Regions from separate parts of the Luteibacter sp. GL_149 genome, predicted to be linked through region 1. Evidence: riboswitches for the same ligand, from Rfam matches in the RefSeq annotation. Region 1 holds a riboswitch; the other holds the start of a gene.
What was found. Region 1 has a riboswitch for cobalamin ahead of AC3IR3_RS20260 (TonB-dependent receptor domain-containing protein). Riboswitches for the same ligand answer to the same signal wherever they lie in the genome.
Positions count from the first base shown of each region.

Region 2: another riboswitch for cobalamin. It lies ahead of AC3IR3_RS18950 (ribonucleoside-diphosphate reductase subunit alpha); the one in region 1 lies ahead of AC3IR3_RS20260 (TonB-dependent receptor domain-containing protein).

Region 1 is NZ_CM174395.1:4,624,705-4,628,602, forward strand. It holds gene AC3IR3_RS20255 (TonB-dependent receptor) at 1-971, opposite strand, end outside; cobalamin riboswitch at 1,252-1,499, shown strand; gene AC3IR3_RS20260 (TonB-dependent receptor domain-containing protein) at 1,662-3,527, shown strand; gene AC3IR3_RS20265 (efflux RND transporter permease subunit) at 3,835-3,898, shown strand, end outside.
Region 2 is NZ_CM174395.1:4,311,626-4,315,523, forward strand. It holds gene AC3IR3_RS18935 (catalase family peroxidase) at 1-282, shown strand, start outside; gene AC3IR3_RS18940 (cytochrome b) at 279-833, shown strand; gene AC3IR3_RS18945 (DUF2501 domain-containing protein) at 880-1,440, shown strand; cobalamin riboswitch at 1,627-1,838, shown strand; gene AC3IR3_RS18950 (ribonucleoside-diphosphate reductase subunit alpha) at 2,158-3,898, shown strand, end outside.

The sequences.
Region 1 (3,898 bases):
ATGCTGCTGACATTCTTGCTATCGGACTTGGTGAAATCAGCCGCGGCGTACAGGAACAGCTTGTCCTTGATGAGTGGACCGCTGATGTAGCCGGTGTACTGCATGTCCGTGCTCTTGTTGTCGCCGCGGTACTGGAAGAGCTGACCGTTCGTACGATAAATGCTGCGCGGCGACTGACGGAAGTACTGCGGCGTGATGTACATGCCGACGCCAGCTTTCCACTCGTTACCGCCGCGCTTGGTGACGACGTTGATCACGCCACCGGTCGAACGGCCGTATTCGGCGCCGTAGCCGCCGGTGAAGATCTGCTGCTGGTCGATGGCGTCGAACGGCAGGCTGGTGAAGCCAAGACCGGTCAGCGCATTGGTTACCGCATAACCGTTGATGTAGTACTGGTTTTCCGACGCGGACGAACCACCGAAGGACGCCACGTTGCCGTAACGGCTATCGCCTGCGACAACGCCTGGCGCGAGAAGCGCGGCGGCGGTGACGTCGCGGGCCAGCGGAAGCTTCTGCAACTGCTGGGACGTGAGGACGGTGCGCGAGTCGACGGACGAAACGTCGATCGCAGGCAGGACGTTGCCGGTGACCTGCACGCCTTCGAGGGTCTGAGCCGATCCCGGCGCGGCTGAGCCAGCGAACGACACGTCGACACCGCCGCCAAGCGAGACCTGGACGTTATCGCGGGTTTCGACGGTCTGGCCGCCGCGTTCGACGGATACCTTGTAGCGGCCGACCGGCAGCGAGCTTGCGCGATAGCGGCCGTCGGCATCGACGCCGACGTCACGGGTCAGGCCCGTGTCCAGGTTCTGCAGATGGACGACGCTGCCTTCGGGCTGCGCGACGCGGCCGAAAACGACACCGGAAGCATTGGACTGTGCCAGGACCGCGCCGCTTGCCAGACTCAGGGCAAGCGCGGTGCACAAGACGGACCGACGCAGCACGGGGCTGCGGTTGATGGAGCGCTGCATTTTGTTTCTCCCCAGAAATTAACAGCAAATGAGACGGTCGCAAGCCGCAACCGAACTCTGTTCGAACCCAGACCATCCGCACTTTCGACGGCAGCGCCCCCCTCCGGACGGCTGTAACTGGCGGTAGTGCCCCTCTCGTCCAGGGATTTCCCCTGGACCGGACGCTGAGCTCACGCCGACCCTACTCGCAGGTTTTTGCGTCGGTCAAGTGCCGTTCTTACGATTTCGTGAAGAAATTCCGTAAACGAGTTCTTAACTTGCTGGTTTTGAAGCGCAACGCTAAAGTGGCGCGGTTCGGGTGTCCCGACGGCGTCCGCCGGAAGGATTAAACGGGAAGCCGGTGCGTCGCCCTTTTAAGGCGCGACAAGGCCGGCACTGCCCCCGCAACGGTAAGCGAGTGGAATACCGCGACGCGGTATTCCCGGATCGGCGAGACGCCACTGCGCCAAGCGCGGGAAGGCGCCGGTCCGGACGTGTGCAGACACGTCGTGCGCGAGTCCGGAGACCGGCCCGATAGCTCGTATGCGCTTCGAAGCGCGTACGCGGCGCTTTATTGGCTGGTTCGCGGAGGGCGAATCGGGGACCTTTGCGCGGCCTTCAGCGGCTGCGCGTCGCGTTCGCGATGTCTTCCCTTCCAGCCTCACGCTGGCTAACACCCGCGCTTCAACGCGGTAGAGGAAGAAACGTTCCATGAAGAAGACCCTGCTCGCGACCGCCCTGCTGTCGTGCATCGCCGCGGCCCATGCCGCCGACCAGAACACAGCGAACAAGCTCGATCCGGTTGTCGTGACGGCCACGCGCTCCGCCATGCCGCTCGACGAAACGCTCGCACCGGTCACCGTGATCACGCGCGACGATATCGAACGCCTGCAGCCCCAGTCGGTCGCGGAGTTGCTCACCGGCCTGCCGGGTATCTCGATCGCCAATTCGGGCGGCCTGGGTCAGCAAACCTCTCTCTTCATGCGCGGATCGAACTCCAGCCACACACTGGTCCTGGTCGATGGTGTGCGTATCGGCACCGTTGGCGCCGGCATTCCCGCTTACGAACAGCTGCCCGTGGAGCAGATCGACCACATCGAGATCGTGCGCGGTCCGCGCTCCAGCCTTTACGGTTCGGACGCCATCGGCGGCGTCATCCAGATTTTCACCCGCCACGGCCAGGCCGGTGAGGCACCGACGCCCTCGATCAGCATGACCGGCGGCAGCCACGGCCTGGTCGGCGGCCAGTTCGGCCTGTCCGGCGGCGACGGCCACGGCTGGTACAACGCCAGCCTCGGTGGCCAGTACACCACCGGCATCAATGCCTGCCGCGTCGGTGCCGCCAAGGCCTTCGCCGGCTGCTTCGTCGACGAGCCGGACAAGGATTCCTATCGCACCTATAACGGCGCGCTGAGCGGCGGCTACCGCTTCGACGACGGTACCGAGCTCGCGGCCAACTGGCTGCGCAGCAAGGGCGACATCGAATACGACGGCAGCTTCCAGAACTTCACCCGTCGCTCGCAGCAGATTGCTGGCGCAAAGCTCGCCTTCAGCCCGCTCGACATGTGGCGCATGACGTTCAACGTCGGCCAGAACATCGACCGCGCCGACAACTATCTCAACGGCGCCGAATACAACGCCAACATGAAGCGCACGGGTTACCTGTACTCGAAGCGCAACCAGGCTTCCTGGCAGAACGACTTCACCCTCGCCCCGGGCCAGATCCTGAGCGCCGGCGTCGACTACCAGAAGGAACACCTGGACAGCGACACGGGCTACGCACGCGACAACCGCAACAACACGGGCGTCTTCGCGCTGTACCAGGGCATCTTTGGCCCCCACGAGATCCAGCTGTCGGTGCGCCGCGACCATAACAGCCAGTTCGACAACCACACGACCGGCGCCGCCGCGTACGGTTTCCGGTTCGACAACGGCATGAAGGTCACGGCGTCGTACGGCACCTCGTTCCACGCGCCATCGTTCAACGACGTGTACTACCCGTATGGCGCACCGGTTGTCCTGAAGCCCGAAAAGGCGAAGACGGCGGAAATCGGCCTGTCCGGCACGCCGGGCATCTGGAACTGGGCGGTCAACGCCTACCAGACGAAGTTCGACGATCTCATCGGCTTCGACTCGAATTTCCTGCCGATCAATGTGGACAAGGCTCGCGTTCGCGGCGTGGAAGGTCAGCTCGGCGCCGATGTCGACGGCTGGCATGTGCGCACGTACCTGACCTGGCAGCAGCCGCGCAACCGCACGGAAGGCGACCAGTACAACAACAAACTGGCACGCCGCCCCGATCAGACCGGCCGCATCGATCTCGACCGCGATCTTGGCGACTTCACGATCGGTGGCACGCTGAACGCCGCGGGCAAGAGCTACGACAATGCGGCGAACACCCGTCGCCTGGGTGGCTACGCCACGACCGACCTGCGCGCCACCTGGCGCTTCCAGCCGGGCTGGAGCCTGCAGGGCCGCGTCGCGAACGTGTTCGATCACTCGTACGAGACGGTGGCTTTCTATAACCAGCTCGGCCGGACGTACTACGTGACCGTGCGGTATATGCCGGGGCTGTAAGAGCAAGAGCGTCCGATACGGCGCTTTCGTTCTTCCGGAGACCGGGGCGGGACGACGGTGAGGGGTAGTCGGGGTGCATCGTCGTGCTGGCGATGCGCTCCGTGAATGCCCCTCATCGTCGTTCGTCACCCCCTACGCAGGCAGGGGTCCAGTGCGGTGCAACCGGCCGCGCGACAAAGCTTATTCATGCTCCTCCCGACCCCTGCCTTCCGGCAGGGGAGCGACTTAAGGCACACGTAACTGCAACGAACGGCGGGCATAAAGTCCACTGTGCGCGGTTATGCTTGTCGCGCTACAGGGAGTGTTCGTGAATATCTTTGCCCCATTCATTCGCCGGCCCATCGGAACGTCGCTACTGGCGGCGGGATTGC
Region 2 (3,898 bases), 310 kb from region 1:
CTGGTGACACTGGCTGCCCCCGGCGACGCGATCGACGACGCCGCTCAGGCGTGGTCGCCCGACCACAAGCAGATCGACGCCGGCACGCTCACCGTGCAGGCGACCGAGCCCCAGGACAGCGGCCCCTGCCGCGACGTCAACTACGACCCATTAGTGTTGCCCGCCGGCATCGAGGGCTCGAACGACCCGCTGCTCGCGGCGCGCTCCGCCGCTTACGCCGATTCGTATCGTCGACGGACGACCGAGGAAGCCCGTGGCCTGACAAAGGAGGGTGCACGATGAACACCCGTGCCGACATGTTCCATCCGCTCGCCCGTGCGCTGCACTGGCTGATGGCGATCATGATCCTGTCCATGCTGTTCATCGGCGCGGGCATGGTCGCGTCGGTGTCCGAACGGCACGAAACGCTGATCCACATCCACAAGCCGCTGGGCATCGCGATTCTTATCCTCGCGATCCTGCGTATCGCCATCCGCCTTCGCCACCGTCCGCCTCCGCTGCCCGCCGATCTGCCCCTGTGGCAGAAACTCGCCGCGTACGGATCGCACCTGTTGCTGTATGCACTGATGATCGCGATGCCTCTGATCGGCTGGGCAATGGTGTCGGCGAGCGGCGAGCCGGTGATGCTGAGCGCGTCGCTACGGCTGCCGTCCATCCTGTCCGCGAATCCGGTCGCTTTCGCCTGGCTGCGCGCCGCGCACGGGTATCTTGCCTACCTGCTGTTCCTGACCGTCGTCGTGCATGTCAGCGCCGCGCTCTATCACGGCCTGATCCGCCGGGATGGCGTGCTGCGATCCATGACCGGTCCCGTGCGGACGGACACATCCGGCTAACATTCGCGGAGTTACTTATGGGCTCCCTTGAAGCAGGAGCTCCGCCATGAAACCGTCCAGCAGCCTGTCGTATCTTGCCTTTGCGCTCGTCCTGGCCACCGGCTCCGCGTCGGCCCAGAACCTCGACCAACTGAAGGGCATGGTGGGCGGAAACTCCGCCTCGTCGCTGACCTCCGGTAGCGCGACCAATGCGGCGGGCATCATCCAGTACTGCCTGAAGAACAACTTCCTGGGCGGCGACAGCGGCGCCTCGTCCGTGAAGGACAAGCTCCTGGGCTCCGTCACGGGCGATACGAAAGCCGCCGGCAACGACAGCGGGTCCGGCTCGGCAACCGACAAACTTATGGGCAAATACGGCATCGGCGGCAAGTCGTCTTCGTCGTCGGCCACGAAGGACAAGGGCTATACCGATGGCGCCAACGGCATCCTGAAGACGGGCGACGGGAAGAGCGTCGACCTGGGATCGCTGGGTAGCGGCAGCACCAAGGGCCTGAGCCTTGGCTCGCTTGGCGGCGGCTCCAGCTCGGGCGGCGACCTGAAGCAGCAGCTGACCCAGAAGGTCTGCGACAAGGTGCTGTCGCAGGGTAAGTCGATGATCGGGATGTAACAGACCCGACGAAGCGGCGCGGGACGACCCACGCCATGCCGAAAAAACCGGTCGAAAATACTTGAGATTTTCGACCGGTTCTGGGCCTTTCCCGCCCGTGAAACCATTGAAAAATTCGTTCCGAAGCCCAATCAATGACATAGGCCGAACACACTACATCTTGTGTTGACCTGACTGTCGCCCGCCTATATCGTGTGCCTCGTTGGTGTCCGTCCAGACGCGGCTGTCGGTCGGACTTAAAAGGGAATCCCGGTGTAAATCCGGAACTGCCCCGCAGCGGTAAGTGGGAACGATCCTGTCAATGCACTGGTCCTCAGGGGGCTGGGAAGCGACAGGTAGGCGGATCGAAAGGTCCATGCCCACGAAGTCCGAAGACCTGCCAGCGACCGCCGCCCGATCGGCGACGGTAGTGGTGACGACCTCCGCGGGGAGGGACGTCGCGGCGCGGAGCCCTCAGGGTGTCCGCCCTCGACCTGTCCGCGAAGCTCACCCGGTTACTCGCCCTGCGCGTGGGAGCAGGCAAGCTTTCCTGGCCATGGGGCAAGCCTAAAAATGACAACAACAATGGATTCCTCCGCGCGCGAGCGCACCGCATCGCCGGCCGACGCCGCAGCGACTCCTTCCAGCAACGACAAGGCTCCGGCCGCCGGTTACAAGACCAGCGCCGAGCGTCCCGCACCGGACTTCACCCTGACTCCTCCGCACAACCCCGGCCAGATGCGCGTCACCAAGCGCAACGGTGGCCATGAAACCGTCGACGTCAACAAGATCGTGCGCGCGGTGACTCGCAGCGCCGACGGCCTCTTCGCCGTCGACCCGATGCGTGTCGCCCTCAAGACCATCGGTGGTCTGTACGACGGCGCCACCACGCAGGAACTCGACCAGCTTTCGATCCGCACCTCGGCCGCGCTCACCGCCGAGGAACCGGAATACGGCCAGCTGGCAGCGCGTCTGTTGTCGGCATTCGTCGACAAGGAAGTGTCGGGCCAGGAGATCCAGTCGTTCTCGCAGTCGATCCTGCGCGGTCACGAGCTGGGCATCCTGAACGACCGCCTGCGCGACTTCGTCGCGATCAACTCGCGCAAGCTCAACGACGCCATCGACACGCACGCCTCGCGCCGCTTCGAATACTTCGGCCTGCGCACGGTGTACGACCGTTATCTTCTGCGCCATCCGCAGAAGCGCACCGTGATCGAAACGCCGCAGTATTTCTTCATGCGCATCGCGTGCGCGCTGGGCGGCAACGACATCGGCGAAACGCTGGAGCTGTACAAGCTGCTGTCGTCGCTGGAATACCTCGCCAGCTCGCCCACGCTGTTCAACGCCGGCACCGCGCACGAGCAGCTGTCTTCGTGCTTCCTGCTCGATTCGCCACTGGACGCGCTGGAAAGCATCTACCAGAAGTACGGCGACGTCGCGCAGCTGTCCAAGTTCGCCGGCGGCATCGGTCTGGCGTACTCGCGCATCCGTTCGCGCGGTTCGCTGATCAAGGGCACCAACGGTCATTCGAACGGCCTCGTGCCGTGGCTGAAGACCCTCGACGCTTCCGTCGCCGCCGTGAACCAGGGTGGCAAGCGCAAGGGCGCCGCATGCGTTTACCTGGAATCGTGGCACGCGGATATCGAGGAATTCCTCGAGCTGCGCGAGAACACCGGCGACGATGCGCGCCGCACGCATAACCTCAATCTCGCCAACTGGGTTCCCGACCTTTTCATGCGTCGCGTCGAAACCGATGGCGACTGGTCGCTGTTCGACCCGAAGATCGTGCCGCACTTCGTCGACACGTGGGGCGAGACGTTCGATGCCGCGTACGCGAAAGCGGAAGCCGACGGCCTCGCCGTAAAGACGGTGAAGGCGCGCGAGCTTTACGCCCGCATGCTGCGTTCGCTGGCCCAGACCGGCAACGGCTGGATGACGTTCAAGGATCGCTCGAACGCCACCAGCAACCAGACCGCGAAGCCGGAAAACGTCATCCATCTGTCGAACCTGTGCACCGAGATTCTGGAAGTCACGTCGGCCGACGAAACGGCCGTGTGCAACTTGGGCTCGATCAACCTGTCGCGCCATGTTGTCGACGGTCAGTTCGATTACGAAAAGCTCGCCTCCACGGTGCGTATCGCCGTGCGCCAGCTCGACCGCGTCATCGACCTGAACTTCTATCCGATCTCCACCGCGAAGACGGCGAACGTGAAGTGGCGTCCGGTCGGCCTGGGCGTGATGGGCCTGCAGGACGTCTTCTTCAAGCTGCGCCTGCCGTTCGACTCGGCCGAGGCACTCGCGCTGTCGACCCGCATCGCCGAAGAGATCTATTTCAATGCGCTGACGATGTCGAACGAGATCGCCGAACGCGAAGGCGCGCATCCGGGCTTCTCCGAAACGCGCGCCGCCAACGGCGACATGCAGTTCGACTACTGGCCGCAGGCCAGGCCGAATGGCAAGGACGACCGCTGGACCGCAC